DNA from 3 places in the Deinococcus taeanensis genome. Region 1 is predicted to be linked to each of the others. Evidence: riboswitches for the same ligand, from Rfam matches in the RefSeq annotation. Region 1 holds a riboswitch; each other region holds the start of a gene.
The links. Region 1 has a riboswitch for cyclic di-GMP ahead of LAJ19_RS19100 (glycoside hydrolase family 16 protein). Riboswitches for the same ligand answer to the same signal wherever they lie in the genome.
Positions count from the first base shown of each region.

Region 1 (10,015 bases):
AACAGCGTCAGCGGATAGAAGATCGTCTGCCGGAACATCCCGTCCCGCCTCGTCATGACCGGCGCAATCACATTCACGATCTGCGCGATACAGGCGATCTTCACCACGTCCGCCTTGCGCAGGAACGTGTTCAGCCAGGTGGCCACGACCAGCGCGTCCTCCAGGTTGTACACCTCCTCCAGGATATGGGGCGCCTCACTCCAGGCGCCGTCGGCGCCCTTGGCGCGGTACCACACGTTCCATTCGTCCCAGCACAGGAACACGTCCCGTTTCGACCGGTTCTTTGCCTTTGCCACGCGGATTGCGGCGGCCAGCGTGTCGGCGTGCTCATCAAAGTGCAGGCTGCTCGCGAGGTAGGAATCCGTGTCGGTGGGCAGCCCCTCGGTGTTGGACACGGTGGGGTACGGATTGGCGGCGTAGTGATGCATGGAGAAGTAATCGATCTGGTCGTACGCATGTGAAAGCACCGTCATATCCCACTCCGGGTACCCCGCCATGGCCGTGGCCGACGACCCACACGCGATGGTCTTGATCCCGGGGTCCATCCAGCGCATCAGTTTCGCCGCCTGGAACGCCTTGTCGGCGTACGTCTGCGCGTCCATCTGTCCAATCTGCCACGGGCCGTCCATCTCGTTGCCCAGGCACCAGTACTTCACGCCGTACGGCTCGGCCCGGCCGTTCTTCGCGCGCAGGTCGCTGTACAGCGTGCCGGTCGGCAGGTTCATGTATTCCACGAGGTCGGCGGCGTCCTGGATGCTGCCCGTTCCCAGGTTCACGGCCCACATGGGTTCGGTGCCCAGTTCCTCGGCGAACTCCATGAACTCGTGCGGTCCGAACTGGTTCGTCTCGATGGACCGCCACGCCAGCGCCCGCCGGCGGGGCCGCTCCGCTTTCGGGCCGATTCCGTCGGTCCAGCGGTACCCGGACACGAAATTTCCGCCCGGGTAGCGCATGATGCGGTAGTTGGTCTCCTTGAGCGCGGCCATCACGTCCCGCCGCAGGCCCCGTTCGTCGGACAGGGGCGAGTCCGGGTCGTAGATGCCTTCGTAGATGCATCGGCCCATGTGCTCGGCAAACCCGCCGAACAGCAGCGGTGAGATCTCGCCGGTGGTGCGCCCGGTGTGCAGGGCGACACTGGCCTGAACGGGGATGGTGGTCGGCTCAGTCGTCAAGGCAATCAGGTCCTTTTGAGAGGTGAGTGTACGCTTCAGGCGCGGCGCGGGCCGAACCGGTGGGCGAACGCAACGGAGGTGATGTCCACCGCAGGGGTGGACCGGGAACACAGCATCGGACGCCCGCAGCATACAATGTGAGCGTTCACAGTCAAGGGGTGGCGCTCCACAGAAGGCTCGCGGACAGGCGCAGGCCCAGCCAATCTCCGGCCCACCGGATCCTCGGCGCTCCCCGCTGCGACTGTCGTGCCCCTGAGTCACGCTGCCGCGCTCCAAGGTGAACCGGGCCGGATGGGTCCAGCGGCTTAGTTCACCATGCGGCTGCGCTGCCTTGACTGTGCTCGTCAAGCTGGCGTGTCAGTTGCCCGGGCTGTGTCCTCAATGGGAAGGAACGTCCGGGCAGACCGGCAGATCTGCCAGCAGGCGGGTCAGGAGACGCTGCGTTCCGAGCAGCAGGTCCTCCTCCGGCAGGACCACGTCCTGCAGGGTGCGTGCGCAGGTGTACGGCGACGGGTGCAGATTCAGTTCCGGGAGGTTCACTTCCCGGTCCGCCAGAATCAGGGCGGCCATGACTCTGGTGGCGCGGGGGCCGGCGGCGTCCGCCTGCACCAGCACATTGAGGTACGTGCCACACCCGTCGGCGGCCAGCTGCACCCCGGCGTCCTGCAGAAGGGTGCGGATGGTGTTCTCAACAGCGCGCGTGGACCACGTCTGACGGCTGGTGTTCACCGTGGTGCCGTGAATACAGGTGTCCTGAGGCCACGCCGCTCGCACCGGCGCCGCCGGTTGTGCGCCGGTCATCTGCAGGCTGAGCAGTGTGAGGGCAAGCGTCCGCTTCATCGCCCTCAGGGTATGCCGGTGGTCCGGCACGGCTGAGGAGCCAGCTTGCTTTCTGAGCGCCAGCTTCATGTTGGCTGTCATCGTTTGAAGCTCGTGACAGTCGCGTGTGGCCGCCTGGTCTTAATACTCGGGGCTTATTGGAGGGCACAGGGGGTGGTGGCTCCCAGATGGCATGAGTGAAAAAGTGTGTCTGCGAGGAGGTTTTTTGCGGATGAGCAGAACCTGGATTTATGAACCCTTTATATGACTGAAATTAAGCGTTTTGAGACGCTTGTTGTGTAAGGCCTTTGTCATTAAGATCCTCTTAAGGTACAGCCATCGATGAGCCCACGGGGGTTCATCCCGCCACCGAAACGGCAAACCCGTCGCAAGACGGGGACGCAAAGCTCCGGAACCCATGAGGTTGGCCGAGCCACCGAAAGAAGGGAGAACCCCATGCTGCAGATCACCACCCTGAAAACCATTGCCCTGGCTGCCGTCACCTCCGCCCTTCTGGCCGCCTGCTCCACCACCTCCAGCCCCGACGCCCCCGCTGCCGAACCTGCCGCCGCCGCCGACCAGACCGTGCAGACCCAGGCCGTGACCGGCAGCTGGCGCGACGACTTCACCACGCTCGACACCACCCGCTGGTCCGTGTCGGGAGGCAGCTGGACGCCCTTCTGGGCCCGCGACGGCCTGACCGGCCTGTGGAACACCCAGAACGTCACCGTCAAAGACGGCTACCTCGTCATGAAACTCGACGTGACGGCCGGTCTCCTCGCCAGCGGCGCCGAGGTCGCCACCAGCGCCCAGTACGGCTACGGGACCTACGAAGCCCGGGTGCGCGCCGCGAGCAGCAGCGCCGACCCGTCCGTCGCCGGGACCGGCAGCAGCGGCAACATCAGCGCCTTTTTCAACTACGTCAACAATTCCGAAACGGAAATCGACCACGAGATCGAAGGTCAGAACCCCACCACCGACTGGATGGGCGCCTGGCAGACCACCGCCCGCCACGACTACGGCACCGGCGGCGCGGGCGGCGCCAACCTCACGCAGGCCTTCCACACGTACCGCTGGGACTGGAGCGCCACCAAAATCGATTTCTACATAGACGGCGTGCTGAAACGCACCACGACCGGCGTCCTTCCCAGCGCGGCCGCGCACCTGATGCTGAACCTGTGGCCCACCAACTCCACCGGGTGGGGCGGCGTGGCCTCCCTCGGTACCTCGTACATGCTCGTGGATTACGTGAGCTTCACCCCTGCTGGCGCGGCCGACACGACCGGCACCACGCCCGTGGTGAGCGCCCCCACCGACGACACCGCTGCGGGCGCCGTGGCGTTCACGAAAGCTGCGCCGGCCCAGGGCACGCTGAGCAGCGCGGACACCCGCGACTGGTTCAGCTTCACCAGCACCGACGCAGGCGGCCTGAGCACCGTGTCGGTCGCCACCGACTGGAACAGCGATCTGGAAATCTACGCTGCGGACGGCGCCACCCTGCTGGGCAGCAGCCGCAGGAGCAAAGCCAGCACCGACAGCGTCACCCTGACACTGAAACCCAATACCACGTACTACGCCCGGGTCGTGTGGTCGAGCCGCGCCCCCGCCTACACCCTGAGTGCCACCGGCGCCGTGCGCTGAACCCCGCTCAGCACGCCGCCGCCCGCCAGTTTCAGGCGGGCGGCGGCGTGCTGGGTTCGTGGCGTTCCGGACCCAGGTGGACCCGTCAGCGAATAATCTCAATCTCGGACATGGACGTGGACGTGCTCTCAACCCGCTGCTTGCGCAGGTCGTTCACGTCCCGTTCGTCCAGGGCGTGCTGCGCCATCACGATCGTCTGGCACAGCAGCATCACGGACGCACTCACGCTGGCCGACAGGGCCCGCGTGTCCCGCTCGCCAATCACCACGCCCTGCCGGCCGTCCGTGAGGAGCAGCACCGTGGGCCCGACCAGCAACCCCGCGGCGTCCGGACCGGTCCAGGTGCGGGCGCGGCTGTTCATCAGTTCCTCGCGCCACAGCAGTGTGCCGCCGCGAGGCTCGCCGGTTCCCTGCGGCTGATCGTGCGGGGGGGCGTGTGGCGTCAGGGTGGCAATCACGCCAGTGACCACGCCGCCCTGATCCCGTTCCAGGGCCGTCAGGTGCGTGATTACCGCGTCACGCGCCGTCTCGCCGCGCTGCCACGCTTCAATCACGTTGAGCGCCTGTTCAGTGTCGTTCACGGTCCACCTCCGGCTCACTATAGGCCGACCAGATGGGAAACAGTGCAGGGCGGCGCGCGCCTTCCCGGGCCTCCGGGGGCAGCACGAGGGCCGTGAACCGGGCAGGGCCGCGGGGCCGGCCCGCTGAGCTGCGTAAAGAAAGGCGCCGCGGGGCGCCTCTCTCCCTACATCAGGGGCTCAGCTCCGGTACGGAGCGCTTTCCTTCAGGGCAATCAGGTGTCCTCTGAGGTGTCGTGGCCGGGGGTGGTGCTCGCCGGGTCGCTGGTGATCATGCTTCCGTTGGAGGCCACGTCCTGCTTGTCGAGGCCGTGTTCGGTGTAGCCGTCAGCGACGGTCGCTTCAGCGTCGGCGTCCTGGACAGCGTCGCGGTGCTCATCGGTGCGGCCCATGAACTGCAGGTCCACGTTCCGGACATTCTCTTCCGTCAGCGGCGGCGTGCCGGTCTTGTTCTTGTCGTCGGACATGCCTCACCCTACCGGGAGCGCGCAGGCGCCTGAGTGAGCTTTCCCTAAACCGGGCGCCACCATTGCCCACCCGTTCGCTGACAGGCGCAGGGGCGCCACGCCGGGCGGCTGACGGTGATCAGGCCGGACGTCTGCGGCGCTGAACGTACCGGGTCACGCGGCGTGAGGCCGGAACAACGACACGAACGCGTCGACGACGTGCGGGTCGAACTGACGGCCGCGCTGCGCGCGGAGTTCCTTCAGGGCGTCGTCGTGCGTCCAGGCGGACTTGTACGGGCGTTCACTGATCAGGGCGTCATACACGTCGCAGACCGTGAAGATTCTTGCGAGCAGCGGAATGCGCTCCCCGGCGAGCCGGTCGGGGTAGCCCGAGCCGTCCCAGCGTTCGTGATGGTGGCGGATCACGTCCAGCGCTGCGCGGGCCAGAGTGGGAATGCGGGAGGCGATGGCGTGCCCATTGTGGGCGTGCGTCTGCATCAGGGCCCACTCGGCAGGGTCCAGCCGGCCGGGCTTGCACAGCACGGCGTCCGGGATGGTCAGTTTGCCCAGGTCGTGCAGGCTGGCGCCGTGCTTGAGTTCGTTGAGGGTCACGCCACTGAGGCCCAGGGCGGTGCCCAGCTGATGGCTGAGGTCCATCACGCGGACCGTGTGCCCGGACGTTTCCAGGTCCCGGGCTTCCAGGGCGATCCCCAGGCCCAGCAGGCCGCCCTCCAGTGTGTCCTGCAGGGCCCGGTTGAGCGTTTCAAGCTCTTGCTGGGCACGTTTGAGTTCGGTGATGTCGGCGATCACCGCGACCACTGAGGTGGCGGGCGCGTTCTGAGGCGGAAGCAGCGACACGCGTGAGCGGGACCAGACGATCTCGCCGTCGGCGCGGACGTAGCGCTTTTCCAGCACGGCGGCGTGCGCTTCACCGTGAATGACGCGGCTGAGCGCTTCGAGCGTGCGCGCCACGTCGTCCGGGTGCGTGACGTCGAGGACACTGACGCCGGTCAGAGCGGCGCGTGAGCGGCCGAAGAACTCGGCGCCGCTGGGGTTGATCTGGAGGATGGTTCCGTCAAAGGCGATTTCCAGCAGGCCGGCGCCGGCGTGTTCAAAAAGCGCCTGCGGGTCGGCAGGGGTGACAGGATGGGTCTGGGTCATACGCGGAGCCTCCGGAAGAACGGTGCACTGGGGCCGACACGCGCCGCACCCTGCTTCATGGATTCCTCATGGTGACAGGCGGCCCGTCACATAACCCTCACCTGCACGGGCCCGGGTGCACCGTCTGACTGGCCGCGCCGGAGTCGAACCTCCGGGAAACGAGGCCGCTGAGGTGTGAAAAGAACCTGGAGCGCTCCGCAGGGCCTCAGGACTGTCACGGGTCTCTGACAGGCCCGGTCAGGGCAACGGCAGTTCCGGGCGGCCGCGGAGGTGAGGCGCGCGCCGCGCGGCGTGGCTGGCCGCCGCGGCCAGCAGCCCCAGGGCCAGGGTCAGCCACGCCAGCGGCTGCGCGCCCAGGCCGGGCAACAGGGCGCTGCCCAGCCACGAACCAAAACTGATGCCCAGATACACCACGCTGGAGTTCAGGGCGAGCATCAGGCCGCGTTCGCTGGGGTTCAGGTGAATCAGGCGGGCCTGCTGGGGGGCCTGAAACATCTGCCCGAACAAGGACATGGCGGCGAAGGCGGCGGCGCCCGCTGCGGGCGTGTGCGGCAGGGTCAGCAGAGCGACGGCGACCAGGATGCTGCCGGTCAGACTGAGGGTGAGGGTCCGGGCGTGACCGTACCGGGCGGTCAGCGGGCCGGCAACGCTGTTGCCGACGATCCCGGCCATGCCAAAAGCCAGCAGGGTCAGGGAAATCCAGGGGCCGGCGCTGCCGAAACGGTCGGCGAGGTAGCTGCTGGTCACGCCGTACACCACGAAGACCGCCGCGAGCTGCAGCAGACTTGCGCCCAGGGCGGGCCGCACGCCAGGGGAGAGCAGCGCGCGTCGGTAAAGGGCGGGGGTGACGCGTGAGCCGCCGGGAACGGCGGGAACCAGACGCGCGATCAGCAGGGCGGTCAGCGCGGCCAGGGCGGCGAGGGCAAGCAGGGTGCCGCGCCACCCGAGGACCGGACCGAGCGCTGCGGCCAGAGGAACGCCCAGGACGGAGGAGAAGCTGAACCCGGCGAAGACGGTGGCCAGCGCCTGGGGCTGCTGGTTGGGCTCAACGAGCTGGCTGCCGGTGGCTGAAGCGACTGGGCCGATCATGGCGGCGCCCACGGCGACCAGGGCGCGGGTAAGAAGCAGGGCCGGGAAGCTGGGGGCGAACGCACCGGCGATCAGGCCGGTGGCGAGGACGGCGAGGCCGGTCAGAAGCAGGCGTTTGCGGGGCCAGTGGCCGGCGGCGCTCTGAACGAGCAGCGCGGCGACGGCGAAGGTCAGCGCGAAGGCCGTGACGAGCAGACCGGTCTGCACGGCAGGAATGTGGAAGGTGTGGCTGATGGGCAGGCTGAGGCCGACGACGGACAGGGCGGCGGTTCCCAGGGTGAAGTATGCGAGGGCCAGGGTGAACAGGGCCGGAGCAGGTTTCGGAACGCCGCGTAACATAATGGAATTCAATACGAGACGTCACGTAATGTCAAGCCGCCGCGCACCTATACTGAACGGCACATGCCGCCCGGCCGACCCCGCAACCACGCCCATTCCGACGCTGCACGCCAGGCCGCCTTCGAGCTGCTGCGCGAACACGGCTACGCCGCCATCACCATGGAAGCCGTTGCCGACCGCACCGGCATCTCCAAGCAGACCCTCTACCGCCGCTGGAAGCACAAACGCGCCCTGATTCTCGATGCGTTCGCCGAACAGGCCGATCTTCTGCCCGAACTGCCCGACACCGGCACCTTCTCCGGTGACCTGCAGGCCCTGCTGCGCGCCACCTTCGCCACCCTGCGCGGCGAATGCGGCGTCACCAACCGCGCGCTCGTCACCGAAGCCCTTCAGGACCCCGAATTCCTGACCGAACTTCGCGAACGCCACCTCAGCCGTCGCCGCCGCCAGATCACCACCCTCCTGCACCGGCACGCTGAGCAGGGCGCCCTCCTCACGCCCCCCACCGACACCCTCGTGGACCTCATCCTCGGGCCGGTCTGGTACCGGCTCCTGCTGCACAGCGGCCCCATGGACGACCAGGCGGCCGACGAACTCGCCGGCCTCCTCGTGCGCCTCGCCCAGCCCCCCAGCCCGCCCGGGTGAGCGGTGTGGCGGCGCGCCGACCAACCCGACAGACCTGGAGGGCTGGCCTGAACCAGGGCCGAGCCAGCCCGGCGGGCAGGGCTCAGTCGCCGGCGCCCACGGCGGCGCCCGGCGCGGGCGGCACGTCCGGATGCACGCGCCGGCGTTCAAACTGCCAGAACACGCTCGGCACCACGTAGAAGGTCAGGAGCGTCGACGTAATCACGCCGCCCAGAATGACGATGCCCAGGCCCCGGCGGAACTCTGCCCCCTCACCCTGACCCACGATCAGCGGAACGCTGATCACCAGCACGGTCAGGGTGGTCATCAGGATCGGCCGGAAGCGCAACTCTGCCGCCTCGACGAGCGCCTCACGCAGCGGCAGGCTGCGGGCCCGCTCCGTGACGAACTCGAGGTACAGAATGGCGTTCTTGGTCGACAGGCCCAGCAGGATGACCATCCCCAGCACCGTGATCACGTCCAGGTTCACCCCAAAAAGATTCAGGGTCCACAGGGCGCCCACCACAGCGATGGGAATCGGCAGCTGCAGGTAGACCGGGTACCGGAACGAGTTGAACTGACTGCCCAGCACCAGGTACGTGAGCAGAATCGCCACCACCATCAGAATCGGCCCGTAGAACACGAGGTCCCCGGTCAGGCCTGCGCTGCCGAACGAACTGGCGTTTCCGAGCGTCACGCCGCCCCGGAGCAGCCCGGCGGCCTCGACGCGCTGAACGAGGGTCTGCTGGTAGGCAAAGGGGTTGGGCCCGCCCCTGACGAGGTTGATGTTCAGCGTGGCCGTGTACGCCTTGTTCAGGCGGGTGAGTGTCGCGGGCGCCTGGGACAGCTCGAAGGCGCCCAGCTGCGACAGGCTCAGGTTCGCGCCGAGCGCCTGAGAGTACACCGTCTGGTCGAGCAGGCTCTGCTCACTGCTGATCAATGCCGGATCCAGCCGCACCACGATGTCCACGCTGCGGTCCCCGTCGCGGACGCTGCCCGCCACCGTGCCGTCGTTGTACGTGCGCAGCGCCTGGGCCACGTCGCTGGCACTCAGGCCGGTTCCGGCCAGGCGGGTGGTGTCCGGCAGGAAGGTCCGTTCCTGCCGGGTGGCGCTGAGGCTGCTGTTCACGCTGAGCAGCTTCGGGTCCTGCGAGAGCAGGCGCACCACCGCGCGGTTGCGTTCCACCAGCGTCACCTGATCCGGCGCGGTCAGCGCCAGCGAGATGTCTGCGCTGCCGCCCGGCCCGTTCTGCTGCGTGGCGACGCGCAGCTCACTGCCGGGCACGCCCGCCGCAATGGGGGTGAGCGCCCGCGTGTACCGCGCGACCAGGTCCTCAATGGGCGCGCGCTCGGTTTTGGGAATCAACGTCACGCTCAGGGCGGCCTTGTTCGCGTTGGCGCCACTGACCGCGTTGCCGGACCCCACACTCGTCTCCACGAGCTTCACTTCCGGCCGGGCGAGCAGCGCGTCTTCCAGCAGAGCCGTGACGCGGTTCGTGACCCCCAGGTCCGTGCCGGTGGGCAGGCTGAGATCCACGGTCAGGATGCCGCTGTCGGTCTTCGGCGTAAACGCGAAACCCACCCCGCGCAGGGCCAGCGGCGCGCTGAGCAGGAATAGCAGCGCTGTCAGCATGACCAGCCACGGCCGGCGCAGCGCCACCGTGAGGCTGCGGGCGTAGGCGCTCGCCGTGCGCTGCAGGGCGCCGTTCACCACGCCGTGCAGGGTGCCGGTCAGGGCTTCCAGAACCGCCAGCGCGGCGCCCAGCACGAACCGCGCGCCGGCCAGGGTAAGCGGCGCGAGCAGCGCGCCAAGGGCCACCGCCACCGGCACGCTCAGTCCGGCGTGCCGCAGCAGCGCGCTCAGCCCGGCGCCCGCCACGGCCAGCGCCAGCCATCCCCCCACAGTCCGCACCGCCCTCAGACTGTTGCCCAGCAGCGCCGGAAAGCGGCCCAGCACGCCCGGCACGTCCCGCCACGTGACCGGCGCCGGGTCGCGGGTGTACGCCATGCGGACCGTCAGGAACAGCAGACTCTCCAGCCACGACAGCACGATGGCCGCCGCGATGCCCAACCCGAACTGACTGAAGAACTGCCCCAGAATGCCGGGCATCAGGCTCAGGGGAATCAGCACGGCCAGCAGGGAGAAA
Region 1 covers NZ_CP083458.1:300,004-310,018, reverse strand. The annotation lists gene LAJ19_RS19110 (alpha-N-arabinofuranosidase) at 1-1,172, opposite strand, end outside; gene LAJ19_RS19105 (hypothetical protein) at 1,551-2,012, opposite strand; cyclic di-GMP riboswitch class I at 2,358-2,432, shown strand; gene LAJ19_RS19100 (glycoside hydrolase family 16 protein) at 2,448-3,632, shown strand; gene LAJ19_RS19095 (hypothetical protein) at 3,718-4,212, opposite strand; gene LAJ19_RS19090 (M-like protein) at 4,425-4,676, opposite strand; gene LAJ19_RS19085 (HD-GYP domain-containing protein) at 4,830-5,816, opposite strand; gene LAJ19_RS19080 (MFS transporter) at 6,054-7,244, opposite strand; gene LAJ19_RS19075 (TetR/AcrR family transcriptional regulator) at 7,308-7,889, shown strand; gene LAJ19_RS19070 (efflux RND transporter permease subunit) at 7,972-10,015, opposite strand, start outside.

Region 2 (10,015 bases), on a different replicon from region 1:
ACAGTTGTTGCAGCACCGTCGTCAAAAGCCCATCCTCCTCATGAATGCAGCGCGCGCCCGGCGCAGAACGCCGGGCGCGCAGGTGAAACCAGCCAGCGTCTCCGGACCTTACTTGAAGGTCTTGATCAGGCGCAGGCGCGAGTACTGCCCGTTCTTGACGCTGGCGACCACAAACTCGGCGTCCACGTGCCCGCGGTCCGTCACGCCGAACAGCTTGTACACCGTCTTGCTCCGGGGAAGGGCCTTGGCGGCGGCGTTCAGCTGCGCGCGGATGGCCATGGGGTCGTCGGTGGTCCCGGCCAGTTCCATCGCCTTGGCGATGATGTTCATGCCCATGTAGTTCAGCGCGGCCTCACTGGTGGGAATCTTCTTGAACTGACGCTGGTACTGCGCCACGAACACCTGCGTGCCGGGGAACTCCTTGGTGGGCAGCACGCCCACGCTGCCGTCCAGGTAGTTGCGTGGCACGATCTGGTCCATCTGCTCGAATTTGGCCTGGTCCATCACGATGAACCCGCCCTTGAAGCCCTGCTCGCGCGCGGCCTTCACGACCAGCGCGGTGGGCTGGCTGGGCCCGCCGATAAACAGCACGTCCGGTTTATCGGCCAGGGCTTTTGTGACGGCGCTGCTGTAATCCACAGTGGTGGAGTAATCCACGCCGTTGTCGGCAAGGACGGTCCCGCCCTGTTTCTTCCATTCGGCGCTGATCACGGCGGCCCACTGCTTGCCGTACGCGCTGGTCGTGCCGATCAGCCCGAGGCGGTTACCGAACGCTTTCATCTGGGTTGCCGCGAACGGCTGTACGTAATTGTCGTAGCGGGGCGGAAGCATGAACGTCAGGGGATTACGGGACTCCAGGATTTTCGGCTCGCTGGAGTAGGCCACCAGCAGGAATTCCGGGTCACGGGTCGTCAGGGGCTGCACGGTGAGGATCCCGCCGGCATGAGGAACGAAAATCACGTCGATGCCCTGACTGGTGAGGCGTTTGACGTTGGTCGCCGTTTCGTTCGGGAGGTACCGGTCGTCAAGGGCCACGAGCTTGAAGGTGACCTTCTCGCCCTTGACCGTCACGCCGGTGCGGTTCAGCTCGTTGATGGCCATGTCCAGGCCGCTCTGAACGTCCTTGCCGTAGAAGGCTGCGCCGCCGGACAGCGGGCCGGAAAAGCCGATGTTCACGACCTTCTCCGCCAGAGCAGAGCTGGTCAGGGCCGCGAACAGGGTGGGAAAGAGGAGCCGTTTCTTCATTCGAACCTCCCGGTCAATTCAGCGCGCTCCAGCCTGTGCTGGACGCTGAACGGAGTACAAGTTGTGCGTGCCTGCATGCTGGCACGCGTTCCGGGGGGTGTCAATCGCTTTGCTTACACACGCCACCCAGCAGGTGCCCGGCTATTTCCACTGGCGGCTGGCGAATGAAAAGCCGCCGGGCATCCTATTGGGAACCCGCAAAACAGAAACCCCGCCAGGGGCGGGGTTTCATGCTTCTGGCTCGGCAGGTTGGGGTCGAACCAACGACCGTCCGATTAACAGGAGGACGCCTTCTCATCCTGATTGAGGATAGCTGGTGCCGGGAGGTGGTAGATATTCCCTGTGGAACGGACTTTTTCTGACAAGCGATATCCCAGAGATCCCTCATGTTTCCTCTCTGTGTTATCTCCTCCCGTCCCGGTTGGGCATGCGTTGGGCACGGAATGGATACGAAGGTTAGTCGCTATGGGAAACAGTTTCAGCGCCTACCCCTTCCGGTGTGAGAGCTCACTTATGAACGTGGACCACGTCTCATTTCAGCTGACGTGTCTCGCTGGTGTTCAGTCGTCAGGGTAATTGTTCACTGCATCTTGTACATGGATGACCATAGACGTACAAGTAGTTGTACTTAACGGGATCGAGCACTACCGTGGATGGGTCAGGAGGTACCAAATAGACCGACCCAAAGCCCATCAATATCAGCAAAAAAACGCAAGCGTGTTCATCCGGCCAAGAACACACACGCTTGCGAGGAAGGAAAGACCAGAGGTGCCACGTCAGCGGCAGCTCAAGCCCTTCACGACCTTTGGGAGGTCGCACTATGACTCTAGCTCACGATAACCCCACCCGCCTTACCCGGAAGCCTGAAGAGGCCGGCCCGATGCTGGGCGTTGGGCGAAACGGCGTGTATGACCTGATCCGCTCCGGGCAGCTGCGCAGTATCCGCGTAGGCCGCAAAATTCTGATTCCCCTGAGCGCCATCGACGACTTTCTGAATGGCTCTGGAGGCGATCAATGAATGCCGCCCGTCAGGACCATGACGGGCGAGGGGATAGAGCTGGAGGTACTTGTCGCCTTTCCGCCCTGTACGCTCTCGCGGTGCTCGACATGCAGCGCCCCGGCAACATCGGCGCTGGCCTGAAGGTGGCTGAGATGCTGATGGCCCGGCCGGGCTTCCGTCCCCGGCATGGCGGTCAGGCATGAAGCTGCGCACCCTTCTTGATGGGGTGAACTTGCCGGACCTGATCGCAGAGCACTGCGGTCCTGAGGCGGTCCGGGGGCTCCACCGTGATCGGGGTGGCGTCATTCGCGACCCCCGGCCCGGCCATACGGAGCACAGCCCCTCCTTCAGTGTGTACCTCAACGCCCAGGGCCGCTGGAAGTGGAAGCGGTTTGGTGGGGACGGTGGGCACGGCAGCGCGTATGACTTCCTGCTGGGCCTGGGCTTCACGTCATTCCAGGCGGCGGAGGAACTGTCCCGCTGGACGGGGGCAGCCCTGGCTCCCTCGGTGCCCGCTCCCAGCGCGGCCCGTGTGCCCCTTGATCCCTTGGTAGAGGCCCGGCACGCCCTGAGCCGCTGCGCGCCGCTTGGTGACGCTGAACAGCACCGCGCCCTGCGCTGGGTGTGTCCCCTGGGCCTGCAGGATGCGGCGGGACGGGCGTTGAAGGAACGTGGGTTGTACGGCTGGCAGGGTCTGCAGGCTGGGCAGCTGATCCGGGACTTCCAGACCCGGGATGGGCGCACCCTCGCGCACGCCGGGGCGCTGGCGTTCTCCCTGCGCGGTCCGGACGGGCGGCCCTGGGGCCTGAAGGTGCGGAATCTCGGCAGCGTGGAGGTGTTGAGAGCGTGCGGTCTGGAGCGGTACGTGTACCGGCTCGGGCGATACGGTTCTCCTGCGTGGTGTTCCCCCAGGTACGGCACCGGGGAAGCGGTGCTGATCGTAGAAGGCGAACTGAACGGCGCGGCGGCGTCCCGGGCGCTCAGTCGAGCGGGGGTGCGGGTGGACGTGCAGGGGCTGGCCGGTGCGAACGGGACGCCTTTCCTGGAGGGCCTGCGGGGCAAGCCGGTGTACGTGTACGCCGATCCGGACGCGCCAGGGGCCGCCTGCGTTGGTCGGGTGGCGAGGATGGCCCGCGCTGCCGGGGCGTCAGCCGTGCGGGTGCTTGCCCCTCTCGCGGACGGGGATTTCTGCGACCTCGCGGGGAAGCTCGACATTCACGCTTTCGGCGCCCTCCTGCACCGCCGGATTGAACGCGCAGACCGCTGGCACCCCCCGGTGACTGGCAATATCGCCCTGCCAGTAAACAACGCCCTCCCACACACGCAAAACGATTCCTGGCAGACTGGCCCTCAGGGGTCAGAGTGGGGGGGTGAGGCGGCCGGGTGGGGCGCCCCCGCGACCACCTGGGGCGGCCCACTGCGGAGCGGGTGGTCGGCGTGGCGTTGAAAGTCATTGACCTGCACGCGCAACTCCGGCGTATTGACTTCCTGGTTCCGGGGCTGATTCCGCTGGGCTACGTCACGTTCCTGGGGGCGCGGGAGGGGGTGGGGAAAACCACACTCATGACGTGCCTCGCGTGGCAGATGACCCGCCCAGACGGGCGGGGGGAGTACCTGGGCCACCCGATCCCGGCCGGCCCGGTGATCTACCTGAACACGGACGCCGCGGACGGTGAGGGCCGGTCCGTTCGCTTCTCGCTCGAGCAGCACCGGGTCGCGTTCCCGGACGGAGACATGCGCGGTCTTGCCCTGCTGGAAAGCACGGGCGCGGGCCTGTCCCTCGAGGAATTTGGGGAGCTGCTGAACATGGCGCGTGGCCTGGGGGCGCGGTGCGTCATCATCGACAGCTTCATGGGCACCTTCCCCGGCATTGACGGGAACAAGCTTCAGGACACCATGCGCCCCATGATCGCCCTGCGCGACTTCGCCGCCCAGACGGGCGCGGCGGTGATCGTGCTCGACCACCTTCCCAAAAAAGCCGCGAACGAGAAAGAGGGCGAGCGGGGCATTATGGGCAGCACTGGCAAGAGTGCCCAGGCGCGCGCCGTGCATCTGCTGACCCGCGTGCCCCCGCGTGAAGTCGAGGGGCGGGACGTGCTCCGGTGGGAAGTCAGAAAGAACAGCTTCGCCCGCAGTGGTCACGCGTTGGGGGTGGAGGTGGAGCGCTGGGCGGATGAACACGGGCAGCCGGCCGGGCTGCGCCTCCTGCCGTGCGACCTGCCCGCCGAAGAGGAACGCGGTGACACCCGCAGCGACCGCGCGAAAGCCGCGGCGGTCGCCGTGTTGACGGAGAAGGCCGGTCTGACGGTGCCTCACGCGGAACTGATCGCCGCGGCCGTCAAGGGCGGGAACGTCCGGGAGCGGGCCGCGCAACAGGCCGTCCGGGAGGCTCTGGCCGCGCTGGGGGCACAGGTGCGGGCCGTCCGGATGGGCGGGCGCGGCGCCCCCCGCGCCTACGTGTATGGCGCCGCAGAGGAAGACGTCAGGATCGTGGACGCACCTCAGGACTTCATGCCGCCCGCCCTGGGTGACCCCGAGGAGGTCTTTACGTGCTAGCGCTCGAACTGCTGCGCGAGCTGGAAGGCCGGGGCGTGCGCCTGGCCATTGACGGGGGGCAGCTGGTGGCCCGCGCCCCCCAGGGGGCGATCACACCGGAGCTTGCCGCGCAACTCAAGGCGCAGAAGGCGGCCCTCATGGCGGCGCTCCAGAATCCAGGCACCACGCCCGCGTCGATGCCGGACGCGCTGGTGCGGCTGATCCAGGCTGCGGTCGGGAATCACCTCAACTTCCCGGCCGTCCTGCCGGGTGGGGTGGTGGCGAACCTGGGCGAGTACGTCCTGTCCAGCGCGGCCCTCTACGCGGCGGGTGTCGAGCCGGCGCGTCAGCTTCAGGCGCTCTGGGCTGCGCGGGGCGCGTGGGCCGCATGACTGCCCCGGCAGACGCGCCCACACGGGTGGGCCTCCTGCTCAACGCCGGTGAAGGAATGTACGTGAGGCGGCGGGGAGAACGGCGCGGTCCAGGTCCGCAGGAAGGGCTGAAGCGGGAAGCCCCGCGCCTGATCACACGCCAGACCGCGGTTCCCTTCACCACTCAGCAGAAACACTCCGCGCGGGCCGCTCGACGCCCCCGCCTGGACGAGGTTCAAGCATGACGCACGGCAAAAATTACGAAACAAACCCCCAGAGCGTCGAACGTGACCCGAGAGGCGCAAATGCCGAGCGGCACGGCATCCTCAGTGAACACGTTCCCCCGGCAGAGCGGGCCGCGTACCTCGCGCACGTCGAGGCGGTGCGCGAATCCAGCGGGGCGCGCGGCTACCTGCAGGAACGCCTCGCGGAGCGGGCCGCTCTTGCCCTGTGGCGGCTCGACCGTCTGGCGCGGTACGAGGCGGCACTGTGCACCTCGGAACAGCGCACGGTCACGCAGGGCCTCGCGGAACGCCGGGAGTACGGGTATGCGGGCGGCATCCTGAAGGCGTTCAACCGCGTTCACCGGATGGTGGGGGAGAGCGCTGAGCACCTCCGGACAGATCCGGCCCTCGCGGAAACGGCGGCAGTGAGCCTGGAAGTCAGCGGGGCGTGCCTGGAGGCGCTGGCCGAAGGCGGAACCGGGGAAGGACTGCCGGCGGAGCTGGCGTTCACTGTGGGGCACCTGCTGAGTGAGTCCCTGCAGCGGGTCGGCGTGACGCCCGGGGAGCTTGTGCGGGCCTTGACGGGCAAGCGCGGGCAGCCGGAGGACCTGACCGCCCTCGAGGCAGGAGACTGGGAATTCGAGCCGGAAGAGCTTCCGGGCCTGGTGCGCCTGTGGCGGGAGCGCCTGCCGGACCTGGGGGCGGTGTGGCTCCAGAGCCTCGCGGGCGGCCAGCGCCGCAAAGCAAGGGAGGTGCGGGCGGCTGTGATGGACGCCCGGCAGATCGAAGCGGACTCCTACGTACTCGCCGCTATGCCGGATGGGGAGACCCTGGCGAAGGTCACGCGCTATGAAGCGCACCTGGAGCGCGTGCTGTACCGGGCCTTGCATGACCTGGAAGCCGCGCGGCGCCAGGGGGAGGGTCTGGAGACCCTAGGGCCGCTCCGGGGTGTACTCGATCACACAAACATCACAGAAGGCATCTGAAAGAGGCGTACTTCTGAGCTGGAGACGGCCAGAAGACGCTGAAGGAAGCTACGAGCATATGGGTTCCGCTGCGGGCTGGGCTCGGCCCGCTCGGACGGATGTCACTCCAGGGGTTGACCCTTGAAGTGCTGTAGACACCCACGCCGGCGGCTTCCGGACCCGGCCCGGCCAGTGGTGGGCCATCTGCCAACCTCAGTAAAATGCTGGCATGGCGACTCCTCCCCCCGGCCTCGATCTTCTGGTCATTGCGGAACACCTCGAGGACGTGACAGGGACTGTCGTGGGCGGGTACGTCTGCATCGAGCGCAGAAACCGGCCCTGGCGGGTCCTGCCGCTCATCGCCGTGGATGAGGACACGCTCACTACTGAGGGTGACTACCGCTACGACCGGAAAACAGGCCAGCCCTTGTTCGAGAGTGAGCAGTTTTCTCTTCACCCCCTGACTCAGGAACGGCTGGAGTATCTGATGATCGCGGAAGCCCTCAAGGCGGCTGAGAAGATCAAAGTGAACGTCCTGACTCCCGAAGAGAAGGAGGAATTTCTGCCCGCTGCGCGGCTCATTCTGGGTCTGGCCACCAGATTGGGTCAGGGTGGACCGTCCCGCCTGTTCAAGGGCCTGCGCACGGCCAGGGATCGTTCCCCGAAGTAAGACCAGTTTGCTCTGGGGCCTTCAGTTCAGAAGGGCAGGAGCCCAAGCGATTGCCAAACCGGACGGGCTTCCGGGAGGATCATTCCGTCTGTGTTAGGCCAGCTAGCGGGAATATTGAAGGGGCGAAGACCCCACGGCTTTATTGATGTCCTGATCCGAGTTGGTAAGAGACTTGTGAGGTCCCGTGGCTATTCTCTAGGTACTTCGATCAGACAAGCTCCTGACGAAGAGATGTGATGATCCTCGCCCCGTAACCCGGGCACCTCAGGCGAGGGGAGCAAGTGGTGCGACCGCCTTTTCGCCCGCTTTACCGTCCGGCACACGGATGGAAAGCACCCTCAACCCTCGGAAGACTGCTTCCGAACAGGAGTATCTGATGCGTAACTTCAAAAGCATTGCCCTGCTGGCCACCCTCGTCCTGAGCAACGTCGCGTTCGCTGTTTCCGATAGCGCCACCCTCACGCTGGTCAACTCTGCCCCTGACACCATCTCGGCTGACAATGCCGATCTGACGTGGGCTGGCGCAGGGGCTACGGCTGCCACTGGCACTGGCACCCTGAACTGGGCCACCGCCGGGGTAAGCACTGGTACTCGTAAAGTGACAGCCACTGTCTCGAATGTCCCCACCTTCGTGAAGTCTCTGACTATCAAGGTCGGTACCGCCACTACTGGCGTTATACTCGATACCACCGCGCCATCAGGTGACATTCTGAGCGGCCTGGCCGCCCAGACCAGCGCTTCCCCCACACTTTCCTACACCGCAGAACTGAGTGATGCTGCCCTGAAAAACGGATTTGCTGCTAACGCGACCATCACCGTCGACTTCACTATCTCTGAGTAATCTCGCTTTTTTCAAGTGAGCTGACCATATAAAGGGCAGTAGAACTCCAAGGTTCTACTGCCCTTTACTTCCACCTTTGAGGGGGTCTCTTCCATGAAGTACTCTTTTTTTCCTCTCCTCCTGTCCACTGGCGCACTTCTCACAACGGCACATGCCTCCACCGCTGTGCAGGGCAGCCTTGCTCGTGACCTCGATGTGAAGCCTGGCCAGGTAATTCAAGTGCCTATCACGCTTAGAAACTCCGGAACCGCCGCAGAAACTGTTCGAGTGAGCATTGAGGATGTACGGGCTCTGCCAGGCACCACCACATATCTCCAACCTGGCCAACTCGACCGAAGCAATGCGCTCTGGATCAAACTGCCTGCAACGCTGGTGACTGTGCCGGCCAACAGCACCAAATCGTTCAATGTCACCATTTCGGTGCCACAAGAGGTCGCGCCTGGGACTCACTGGAGCGCAGTCATCGTGCAACCGGATCGTCAGCCTTCAGCCAGCAAGGGTGGGGTTATTGTCAACACTCGTTACGCCATCAATCTGATTACCACTCTGGCAGGGGGGAATGCGAAAATTCGCTTCGCCAGCCCCAATCTTGAGCGTCAGCCAGAGGGCGTGAACTTGGGCGTGAAGGTTTTCAATGACGGCAATGCTGTCACCTTCCCTCAATACCGTGCCGAGGTTTATGACCCACAAGGCAAACTGGTTGCTCGTAATGAGGTGGGTAAAATCCGCCTTTACCCTGGTGGTGGCGTGCAGCTCAACTTCAACTTCGGCAAACTCACGTCTGGCAAGTACACCTTCTTGGTGATGGCCAACGATGGTGTTAACCCAGTTGTGGGAACGCGGTACAACGTTTCATTGGGGAACTAAGATGCGCTGGAGTGCCCTGGCGCTCTCGCTGCTGCTTTCATCTGGCGCGCAAGCTCTGCGCCTGACAGGCCCTCAGGGCGAGCAGGTCATTAAGGTTGTGGACTCGGTCACCGTGATATTTGAGGTACACAACGACACAGCAGTCCCCTGGAGCGGAACGCCCCAACCGGAGCTTCCAGCAGGATGGCACCTGCTGTTCCCTGTAGAAACACTGACGCTCGCGCCGGGTGAACGGTACACCCTGCTGCTTCCTGTTACAGCGCCTGCCCAAGTGGCGGCGGGGGCGTACGCAGTACATCTGCGAGCCGGAGATCTTCAAGCCAGTGCCATGCTGCGCATTGCGCCGCGTCGTGAAGTGAATGTTCAGACTCTCCCAGGTGCCCGGACCATGATTGACGGTGAGGTCGACATCCAGTACATGCTGGTGAACAGTGGGAATCTGTCCGAGAACCTGACGCTCAGTACAGACCCCGCGGGCCTAAGAGTGAATCCGGCCACCCTGACCCTGGCGCCCGGGGAACGCGCAACCGTCACAGTGAGCGGCACCCTGCCTCGCTCCAAGGCCACTACCCGCCGGATCACTCTGAAGGTGCAGGGACAGGGTGGTCTAACTCGCACAGAGCAGACCACCAGCGCGGCCCTGATCAGTGAATTGCCGGTCGCGGAGCGCGCCCTGACTCTGCGGGGCCAGGTCCGGTTCAGCGTGGGACCTGCGCTGCATACAGAACTTGCCCTGAGCGGCCGTATTCACCCAAAGGTGCCCGGTACGGTCGACCTGTATGCCTCAGACACGACGTGGCGCGCTCGGTACACCACAAAAACCTACACGGTGGCTGCGGGTCACCTGTCGCACCCCGGTCTCTCCCAGCAGGCTGGTACGAGTCTCTTCGGGGTCAGTGGCACCGTCATGGAGGGCCCCTGGCACGCCGACGTAAGTGCGGGTAGCCATGAAGGCGCCTTCGCTGGGGGCATCACCGTACGCTACGTCGGGGCGCAGGCAGGGGCCAGCCTGGGCGTCGTAACCTCCAGGCTTGGCACCACGGTCGCCGCCGACGCTACCGGCCGCTCCGGCCCTGTCCGTGCCTGGGCCGGAGCGGCCATGGACCTGACCACCACCGCGGCCCGCGGCACGATTGGCGTGACGTACCAGAGCCAGACCAACACCGCCACCGTCAGTGGTTCGTACCGCGCGGCCGGGTACCAGGGACAGACAAATGCTGACGTGACCGTGAACGCCGAGATGCGTCACCAGTTCCGCAAGGACCTGAGCGGCACTGTGTCTGGCGTCTACCAGCGG
Region 2 covers NZ_CP083455.1:2,244,095-2,254,109, reverse strand. The annotation lists gene LAJ19_RS10855 (branched-chain amino acid ABC transporter permease) at 1-25, opposite strand, end outside; gene LAJ19_RS10850 (ABC transporter substrate-binding protein) at 109-1,245, opposite strand; gene LAJ19_RS10845 (helix-turn-helix domain-containing protein) at 2,066-2,263, shown strand; gene LAJ19_RS10840 (hypothetical protein) at 2,445-3,692, shown strand; gene LAJ19_RS10835 (AAA family ATPase) at 3,683-4,801, shown strand; gene LAJ19_RS10830 (TubC N-terminal docking domain-related protein) at 4,795-5,172, shown strand; gene LAJ19_RS10825 (hypothetical protein) at 5,393-6,361, shown strand; gene LAJ19_RS10820 (hypothetical protein) at 6,570-7,010, shown strand; cyclic di-GMP riboswitch class II at 7,231-7,315, shown strand; gene LAJ19_RS10815 (hypothetical protein) at 7,387-7,851, shown strand; gene LAJ19_RS10810 (hypothetical protein) at 7,945-8,718, shown strand; gene LAJ19_RS10805 (carboxypeptidase regulatory-like domain-containing protein) at 9,107-10,015, shown strand, end outside.
Region 2: linked by a shared signal. The riboswitch ahead of LAJ19_RS10815 (hypothetical protein) and the one ahead of LAJ19_RS19100 (glycoside hydrolase family 16 protein) in region 1 are both predicted to bind cyclic di-GMP.

Region 3 (10,015 bases), 150 kb from region 1:
TGATGTTGGTATACCCGCCGTTGACGATCTGTCCGGGGATGGCGGGGTTGGTGTTCTGAAACAGCACGACCATGGCCACGACCCCGCAACCGAAGAGAATAAGCACCAGCGTGCCGAGCAGCTCAGCCATGAATTCCTGGGACGGTTTGAATGTCATATGCAACTCCTTTGAGACAGGGGTCGCAGGCGCGGTGACGCCGCCTGGCGACCGGGCGAATGTGAGCGGCCTGACGCCGCAGCCTGGGTTGTTGATACGGCCATCTTCCCCAACCTCTGAACGAATGTCAATAGACTTTGAACATCTGTTCAAGTGATGGCTGCACCCGGGCTTCAGACGGTCCACAGCCTGGACGATATGCTCGATGCTGTGACTGACTCCACCACGGACGACACGGCCGCGCAGGCCGTGCAGGTCGCCCGGCTCTACTACCACCAGGGCCTCACCACGGACGCCATCGCCCGGGAACTCGGGCTGTCCCGCCCGAAAGTCAGCCGGCTGCTGACGCTCGCCCGGCGGACTGGCCTCGTCGAGATCCGCATTCATGACCCGCAGGCGCAGCCGCAGAGCCTGGAAGCCCAGCTGAGCGCCCGGTACCCGTTCCTGCGGCCGCAGGTGGTCCGCGTGCCGCCCGGCAGCCCCGAGAATATCTGGCTGGACCGCGTCGCCGTGGCCGCTGCGCGCCTGCTTGAGCAGCTGCTGCGGCCCGGGCAGACGGTCGGCCTCGCCTGGGGCACCACCCTGGACGCCGTCTCCCGCGCCCTCACGCCGCGGCCGATAACCAACCTGCAGGTTGTGCAGCTTAACGGCAGCGCCAACGCCCTGGACTTCATGAGCGGCTTCGTGACGGACACGATCACCCGGTTTGCCGCGAACTACGGCGCGCGCGCCCACCTGTTTCCCGTTCCCACCTTCTTCGACGACCCCGCCACCCGCGAGGCCATGTGGCGCGAACGCAGCGTGCGGCACGTCCTGGACCTTCAGGCGCGCGCCGACGTCCTGCTGTACTCGGTGGGCGCCGCCGCCGCGCTGGTGCCCAGCCACGTGTACGCCGCCGGGTACCTTGACGAGACGGACGAGGCGCAGCTGCGCGCCCAGGGCGTCGCAGGTGATATCGCCACGGTATTCTTCCGGGCTGACGGCAGCTTCCACGGGCTGCCCATCAATGCGCGCAGCAGCGGCCCGGATCTGGCGCTGACCCGGCAGGTGACGCACGCGGTGTGCGTCGTCAGTGGCCTGGGCAAGGTGCAGGCGCTGCGCGCGGCGCTGGCGGGAGAACTGATGAACACCCTGGTCGTGGATGAGGTCACGGCCCGCGCGCTCCTCAGCTGATCACGCCCCGGCAGTGAAGGGCGACGCGGCCCCACCAGACGCCGGTAAACCCCACCTCTCCCGCCGGGTTTGTGGTTGCGCCGCCTATCTCCGGAAGCTCTGCGCGCAGGTGCGGAACGCCTTCAGGGCGGCGTCGCTCGTGTTCACGCGCCAGTCTACGCCGTCCACGTTCAGGTGGAACCAGAACAGCCGGACGAGCCGGGGATAGCGGGGCAGGGCGCGGCACATGTTTCCGATCCAGGCGGCTTTGTTCCCGCCGCGTTCGACGCTGCCCACTTCCCCCAGCTGCATCGGTTTGCGCGTGACGGCAGCCAGTTCCTTGTAGGAGCGGCTGAAGGTGTCGTCGAAGGACTTCCAGCGGTTCCAGGGATTCGTGGTGCCCCAGTTGTACCCGTCGAGACCCACCTCATCCACGAAGGCGTCGCCGGGGTACAGGGTGCGGTACGTGGCACGCGTCTGCGGGAACAGGATGTTCGGCACGAACGCCCAGCGAACCGGCGCGCGCTCCTGTTTGAACAGCGCGTGCAGGTGCTTCCAGGCCGCCCGGAAGTCCGAGGCGGTGTTTTTGGTGTTCAACTGGTACACGCTCCAGTTGCCGTTCATTTCCGGCGCGAACGTGATGGTCACGGGCCGGCGCGCCCGGCGGATGTCGCGCGCCAGTTGCCGTGCCACGGCGTCGTGTTTCCCCGCGGCGATCTCCCTGAACGGAATGCCGCGCAGGTTGCCGTTTACCCGCACCTGCGGCTGCCAGCTGATTTCCAGCGCGCGGCGCCCGCGCGCCACGTCCCTGGCGTACGCGGCGTTGTACGCGGTGTTCCAGTCCTGGTACCAGCGGACCGACTGGAACTGACAGCCCAGCTGGCGTTCCAGGTCCGTGAGCGCGCGGATCTGCTGGGGGAGCGTGATGCCGAACGGGCCGCAGGTGGCCCCCAGGGCACTGGACGTTCCGAATGCGGCGCACAGCAGGGCGCCGGTCAGGGGCAGGCGGAGGGCGGGGAGAGCCAGCTGAGGGGCCGCCCGGAGGCGTCCCGTCACTGAGCTTCCTTGAGAGGTTCGGGAATCGTCACGCGTACCAGCTTCTCATTGCCGTCCAAGACAGGCAATGGGCTCAGTGCTGCGGCGTCACTGCCTGCCAGGCCCACGCGGGGCAGTTTGTTCCACCGGACGCGGCGCCGGCGCAGGAAGGACAGGCTGGTCATGATCACCACCATCGCCACGAACCCGCGGTAGTAGAGGCGCTGAGCGGGCGTGAGGAGGGCAGTCCAGACGCGCACGCGGCCCAGCAGCAGCGCTACGGTGGCCAGACTGACGTCCGTGACGACGTTGAGCAGCGCCAGGCGCGTGACGTCGTCCAGTTCACCACGCACCAGGTAGCCGATGATCATGACGTCCATGAGGGGCGCCAGGATGCCCAGCATGAACCCGTAGACCAGCACGTACGGCAGGGCCAGCAGGCCCAGGCGCCCGGCGCCCGGCCGCAGGAACAGGTGGCGGTACTTGCCCATCACCTGGAAGGTGCCGTACATCCAGCGCAGGCGCTGACGCCACAGGTGCTTCAGGAGCAGGGGCGGTTCCGTGAAGCCCACGGCCCGCGGCTCGAACACCACGCGGTACCGGCGCTCGGCAATCGCGATCGTGAGATCCATGTCCTCGGTGAGGGTGTCGCTGCTGTACCCACCGATTTCACGCAGCAGGCTGGTGCGGTAGGCGCCCGCGGCGCCCGGCACGACTGTGATGATGCCCAGCATGTCCTGCGCACGCTTGTCGAGGTGCTGCCCGGTGACGTATTCGACGTGCTGGAACATCGACAGCCAGCCGGCCTGTCCGGCCACGCGCACGTCGCCGGCGGCGGCCCCGACCTTCGGATCGAGAAAGTTTGCCGCCAGCGCACCCAGCGTGCCCGGCGCGATGGCTGAGTCCGCGTCCACGCTCACGACGACTTCAGTCGTGACGTAGGGCAGCGCCGTGTTCAGGGCGCTGGATTTGCCGCCGTTGGGCTGCGTGATGAACGTCACGCGGGGGTCCTCGGCGGCGAGGCGGGCGCCGATGCGGGGTGTGGCGTCACGTGAGCCGTCGTCCACGACGATGACGGACACGTGCGCGCTCGGGTCGGCGAGGACGGACTGCACGGTGCGTTCCAGCCCCACCTCCTCGTTGTAGGCCGCGATCATGACGGTGACTTCGGGGAGTTCAGCGTTCTCGGGGCGGGGACGCAGGACGTGCGCGGCGGCCAGAATAATAACCAGTGCGCCGCGCAGCAGCAGCAGCACCAGCAGGAATATCAGCACCGCGTCGAGAGCAGTCACGGCTGCGGCGGAACGGTGGGGGGGCTGCCGTTGGCCGGGAGTTCCGCAGTGACCGGCGCAGACGCGAACAGGGTGTCCATGGCTTCTTCGAAGCTGGCGGTTTCGGCCAGCGGGTTGATCTGAACGCAGATCTCCAGGCGCGGTACGTGCAGCTGCCCGGCCACACGGCGCGCCAGGGCCAGTTCATGACCGGGTTCCGTTTCGGCGTACACGAGGAACCGGTCTTCCTGCACGTGGAACACCCAGTCGCTGGCGCGCAGCTGCGTGAGCAGCTGATCGGACAGGCGGCGCTGGGCGGCGTCGAGCTCGCCGGGTTCCAGCATGGCGGCCAGGGGTTCGTGGTTCAGGACGGTGACGCCCAGCAGGGTACCGGCGGTGCCGCGGCGCACGTAGGAGGCGCGCAGCATGCGGTGACTCAGGCGGGCCAGGGCGAGGTTCGGCAGACCCGTGACCGGGTGTTCGGCGCTGCTGCCGGAGAGCAGGGCGCCCTGGGCGCGCAGCATACGGTGGGCGCCCACGGCGGGCAGGATGACCTGCCGGGCCGTCCAGGCGGCGAGGAGCAGCAGGGCGGCCCCGCCAAAGGTGGTGAGGTCGGCCGCGCCGGCATCCAGGCGGGTCACGGTCCACAGGCCGGCCACGACGACGCCGGCAAGCCAGCTCCAGGTCCAGGGCAGCCAGGGACCGGCGGCGGTGAGGGCGACCAGCAGGGCCGCCAGGGTGGAGCTCGCTGGCCAGGCGAGCATCAGGGCTGCGCCGGTCAGTAGTGCGAAAATTGTCAGCCGCAGCCGTAATGCAAACAGCAGTTCCATAGTCTCCTGTGGGTTCTGTACGGGAATTGGACGGCGACTGGCACCACTAGAAGTTCAGTGGTGTGCAGGCGCGCCTGTGTCGGTACGATAACGGGCGCACCCGGAGCTCAGTGCCCCCAAACGGGTGCGCCTCCATGGTCTAAAGAGCAGGTTAGTGTCGGTGTAGTCGCAGAATTCGCGGGTGGTGTCCAGGCCCTTTCAGGTGATTTCAGGGTTGCTGGCGCGTTTCATCGTGGGTGCATGATGAAAAAGAGACCCGAATGGATGTGGAATAGCTGCAATCTTAATGATAAAAATGAGAAATTTACAGTGAAGGCTCAAATTTCACTTCGTCCACCAGCATGAACACCTCGCCCGGGGTGGCCTGCCCACCCCACTTCGAATCGTCGGTAGGCCACACATTGAGCATCAGGTGCGCCGGATCCTGCGGAACGTGCTCCCGCGTGCGCCACACCTCGCGGCCATCTACCGAGAAGGCCAGGTGATCCCGCTGCCAGTCCCAGGTGTACGTGTGAAAGCCGGTCGCGAGGTCGGTGCCCTGCGGATGGGTGACGAGCGCGAACGACTTGCGTTCCAGTCCCTGCCAGGCCGCCGTATTGATCTGCCGTGAACGGTGCCCTTCGATCTCCACGTCAATCTCAGTGCGGCTGTCGTCCAGGAAGCTGAAGGCCGCACTGATGTTGCCCGGGCGCGCCCGGCCCGCACGGCGGGGATCCCCACTGTCACTCGCGGCGCGCATTCTCACCGTGTAGCGTCCGAAACCGAACTTCTGCCGTGACTGCAGCGCTGCGGCCTGCGCGCACCAGCGGCCGCCGCAGCGCTGCACTTTCAGGCGCAGCTGCAGTTGCCCGCCCTGCAGCACCTTCACGTTCTGGGCGCTGAATGCACCGTCGAGCGTTCCACCGGCCCAGAAGCCCCGCCAGTTGGACACCACCCAGCGGTCCAGGGTGCCCTGGGTGAAGGACTCCACCCAGGGGCCGGGCGCGGCGTGTCCCGCGGACACCGGGAGGCTGAGGGCAAACAGAGCAGTCAGGAGGCTTCGGCGTAGCATGGTCCTTCTCCTTGTGGTGGTCCGGCCGACCCTGTGGGCCCCGTGACTTTGCGTCCCCGCCTTGCGACGGGTTTGCCTTTTTCCGGTGGAGGAGCAGCGCTTCACGCACGAAGCCTGAACCTGACATGAAGAGAATCACATCTGTTCTGTCAGGATTCTCACCGCCCTTGGAGACGGGTCTGCGCCCGAGGCTCACTTCCGGTACCACTGGTGAGCGAAAGCACGACCAGGAGGGCTCTGCTATTCATACCGTGCCGGCAAGGGCAGCGGTCCTGATGTTCATGCGCCCTTCACGGCGTGCCATCAGACTGGTGGGCACTGCTAGGCTGAGCAGGTCCATGACCTGCACCCTGCCCTGCTTTCCTCCGCGGCCTGCGGCCAGCGCTTGTGGTCCAGTGGGCACCGGGCCGGGCCGGGCCGGCTTCTGCCAGGCTGAACGGGTCCGGTGATGCCGTCCGTCCTGGGCGCGCTGAAAGAACAGACCACGCGGCATCATCAGCGCGCCGAACGCGCCGTCAACCTGATGACTCCCGGCCTCACGCCGGAGCGGTACGCGGCAGTGCTGGGCGTGAACTGCGCACTGCACAGCGCGCTGGAGCCGGTGATTGCCGGGAGGCTGCGGGCGGCCCTGTCCCCCGACGGCTGGGCGGCGCTGGCGGTGTCCACCCAGTCCCGCCTGCCGGGACTGCAGCGTGATCTCGTGGCGCTGGGGCACCGTGTGACGCCGCCCCTGCCGCACGGAGGCGACCACGTGACGAGCGAGGCGGCAGCGTGGGGCGCAGCGTACGTGCTTGAAGGCTCGGCGCTGGGCGGTCAGGTTGTGAGCCGGCACCTGCGCGCCGCGGGGTTTCCGGACGCGGCGCTGCACTTTTACGGCAGTGATGGGCAGCCGGTCGGACCGCGGTGGCGGACGTTTGGGAGGCTGCTCGAAAGCCGCTACAACGCAGCCGAGGATCCGGCGCGGTTTGTGCACGACGCGGTGAGGGCGGCGCAGCAGACGTTCATTCTGTTTGAAACCCTGTCAGCGCAGGACGCGGCCGGATCGTTCTGAGCCAGCGCGACGCGCGCACTGAGCGCCCCTCTCTGGAGGTCCATCGCCCCCGTCGAGCTGGGCCGTTTAAACTTGACTAATCCAGTCAGCTTAATTAGGGTGAGCCGCATGAAACGCACCGCCCTCCTCAGCAGCCTGCTCCTGTGCAGCAGCGCCCTCGCCCAGACCCTTACCCTCAAGCACGACGAAGGCACGACACAGATCAAGGCCGATGCCAGGCGCCTCGTGGTCCTGGACGAAGAAGCGCTGGGGTGGATCTACGCGCTGGGCCTGAGCGACCGCATCGTGGGCATCGGCAGCTCCATGATCGCCCCGACGGACCTCACCGCCGACGGGCACCTGAAACCCGAGCGCATCCGGGGCACCTTCCTCGCGCGCGGCAACCTCAGCGGCGCCCGCTTCGTGGGCAACTGGATTCAACCGAACCTGGAAACCATCCTGAGCCTCAAACCCGACCTGATCGTGCGCCTCACCTGGAACGGCAACGGTAACTACGACAAGCTCAGCCGCATCGCCCCCACGGTCGGGTACCGCGAGGACCGCGCCGGCTACTGGAAAAGCAACCTGCGCGACCTGGCCCGCGTGTTCGGCCGGCAGGAACAGGCAGAGAAACTCATCAAGCAGGTGGCCGACACCAACCGCGCCGGCGCCCGCACGCTGCAGGCCGCCGGCGTGTTCCGCAAGTACCCCAAGGCCGTCGTGGTCTCCCCCTTCCAGGGCGGCACGAACTACCTGTACACCAAAACCCGCCTGATCGAGGACGTGCGCGCCCTGGGCTTCAAAGACGGCCTGAAAGCCAGCGCCTCCACACTGGGCGTCGCCTCGGTGATCAGTGACGAAGCCCTGCTCGGCCTGGGCAAAGACACCCTGGTCATCGTCTTCCCGCCCGGCGGGCAGTACAACGGCGCGGACGCCTTCCTGCAAAGCCCGGTCGGTCAGCGCCTGAAAGACCGCGCCGTGGTGTACAGCCCCGAAGCGATCAGCCCATGGTCCGGCCCGCTGGTCTCCCTGCGTGACAGCGCCGCCCTGACGAAACTGATTCTGGAGAAAATGAAGTGACGCGCCCGACCCCCCTGGCGCTGCTGACGCCGGGTGGCGCCCACGCGCACAAATGCCGCGCGCAGACCGGCGCGCACGCCCCGTGGCAGCAGCTGCCGTTCGTGACGGCGGGCCGGGCGGACGCCCTGAACGACCGCACCTGGACCCCCGGCAACCCGCTCAGCGCCCTGCTGGGACGGCACTGACGTGACGGCCGCCCCCCCCGCCCTGAGCCTGTGCGCCGACCTGTCCCGCGCTGCAGGCGAGGACCCGATCGGCACGGCGCCGCACTGGGCGGAAGTGACCGTGCTGGAACTGGACATCCCCGTCTGGGCGCAGCTGAGGCAGGTCGACGCCTGGACCCCCGCGCAGCAGGCGCTGTTCGCGGCGCTGCGCGAGAAGGTGGAAGCCAGCGGCGCCGGGTTCGGCCTGTTGATGAGTGCCCCCGCCGAACGCGGCGCGCCGCTGCGCGTGCGGCATTACGTCCGGGCCGGCGGAGGCTACCGCCGGCGCGACTACCAGTCTGGCCTGCCGCAGAGTGAATGGGCCCGCGGCCTGCACGACACCCTGCTTGAACCGGCCCGGCTCAGCGCGTGGCAGGTCGCGCCCGGCCCAGCAGACGGCGCTGACCTGCACGTGTGCACGCACGGCACCGTGGACGCCGCCTGCGGCCGCTACGGCGTGCCGGTCCACCAGGCGCTGAGCGCCTCGGGCGTGCGCAGCTGGCGGACCGGGCACTTCGGCGGTCACCGTTTTGCCGCGACCGCCGTGGACCTGCCCTCCGGGCTGCTGTGGGCCCACCTGACGCCGGACCTGGCCGTGCAGGTGGCGCGCCGCGAGGTGAGCCTCGCCGAGGTTGCCGGTCACCTGCGCGGGTACGCGGGCCTGCCCCCCCTGGCGCAGGTGCTCGACCGGCACCTCCTGGTGCAGCACGGCTGGGACTGGCTGAGTGCCGAGCGCCGGGCGCAGGTCCACGGCCAGGAGGTCACCTTGCAGGTCCGCTGGCAGGGCCGCGAGCAGGTGTACCATGCGCCGGTGTTTCCAGCGCCGCCCCTGCACCTGCCCGGCTCCAGCCACAAACCCGATCAAAGCGTGGTCGCGCAGTACCAGCTGGGCAACGTGACGCGCCTGTGAAGCGCCCGCTTGCGTTCGGACTGGCCGCCTTCACCCTGGTGTTCGCGGCGCTGCTCTCCCTGGCGCTGGGCGCCACGGACATTCCCCTGACCGAGTCGGCCCGCCTGCTGCTGCGGCCCGACGACAGTGTCAACAGCCTCGTGATTCATACGCTGCGGCTGCCGCGCACCCTGGTGGCGCTGCTGGCGGGCGCGGCGCTGGCCGTGTCGGGCCTGCTGCTGCAGGGCGTGACCCGCAACCCCCTGGCCGACCCGGGCGTGCTGGGTGTTGAGGCCGGCGGCGCCCTCGCCATCCTGCTCATGGTGGTGTTCTACCCGGCGGCGCCCGCGGCACTGTTCGTTCCGGCCGCGTTCCTCGGCGGCGTGCTGGCCGCCGCCGCCGCCTACGGCGCGGCCCGGTCCATCGGCGTGACGCCCCTGCGCCTGGCGCTGGCCGGCGTGGCTGTGGCGTCCCTGACCGCCGCGGCCACCCGCGCCGTACAATTGCTGTTCGAGGACCGTGCCCAGGGCGCGCTGTTCGCGCTGTCCGGTTCACTGGCCGGTCGCACCTGGGAGCAGCTGGCGCAGGTGGCACCCTGGCTGGGTGCCGGACTGGCGGGCGCGCTGATCATCGCGGCGCGCGTGAACGTGCTCACGCTGGGTGAGGACGTGGCGCGCAGTCTGGGCGCCCGCACCGAACGCGACCGGACGCTCGTCACCGCCCTGGGCGTCCTGCTGGCCGCCGCGTCGGTCAGCGTGGTCGGCCCGATCGGGTTCGTGGGGCTGGTTATCCCGCACGCCGCGCGCGCCCTGGGCGGCACGGACCACCGCCTGAGCCTGCCCCTGGCGGCCCTGCTGGGCGGCACGTTCCTCACTCTGGCCGACACGGCGGCCCGCCTCGTGGACCGCCCGGCCGAAACCCCGGTGGGCATCCTGGTGGCCGCCGCCGGCTCCCCGTTTTTCGTCCTGCTCGCCCGCCGCGTCGGGCGCCGCTGAAATCCCTTCCTCCTGGAGACGCCATGAAGACCCCCCTGATGATGACCGCCGCGGCCCTGGCCGCCACCGCCACCGCCGCCAGCGTGACCGTCACCCACGACCGCGGTACCCTGACCCTGCCCGCACCGGCCAGACGCGTCGTGGCGCTCGAGTACTCCTACGTCGATACCCTGCTGGCCCTGGGGGTCCGGCCGGTCGGCGCGGCCCTGGGCACACAGGGCGGCGACCGCGGCGCGCCGCCCTACCTGAAACCCAAGGTGGGCGGCGTCGTCACCACCGGCAGCCGCGCCCAGCCGAGCCTGGAAGGCATCGCGGCGCTGCG
Region 3 covers NZ_CP083458.1:25,436-35,450, reverse strand. The annotation lists gene LAJ19_RS17920 (MIP/aquaporin family protein) at 1-157, opposite strand, end outside; gene LAJ19_RS17915 (sugar-binding transcriptional regulator) at 356-1,330, shown strand; gene LAJ19_RS17910 (glycoside hydrolase family 26 protein) at 1,415-2,365, opposite strand; gene LAJ19_RS17905 (glycosyltransferase family 2 protein) at 2,362-3,636, opposite strand; gene LAJ19_RS17900 (hypothetical protein) at 3,633-4,445, opposite strand; gene LAJ19_RS17895 (glycoside hydrolase family 16 protein) at 4,750-5,496, opposite strand; cyclic di-GMP riboswitch class I at 5,509-5,583, opposite strand; gene LAJ19_RS17890 (biliverdin-producing heme oxygenase) at 5,945-6,547, shown strand; gene LAJ19_RS17885 (ABC transporter substrate-binding protein) at 6,656-7,606, shown strand; gene LAJ19_RS17880 (hypothetical protein) at 7,603-7,791, shown strand; gene LAJ19_RS17875 (sucrase ferredoxin) at 7,793-8,719, shown strand; gene LAJ19_RS17870 (FecCD family ABC transporter permease) at 8,716-9,693, shown strand; gene LAJ19_RS17865 (ABC transporter substrate-binding protein) at 9,717-10,015, shown strand, end outside.
Region 3: linked by a shared signal. The riboswitch ahead of LAJ19_RS17895 (glycoside hydrolase family 16 protein) and the one ahead of LAJ19_RS19100 (glycoside hydrolase family 16 protein) in region 1 are both predicted to bind cyclic di-GMP.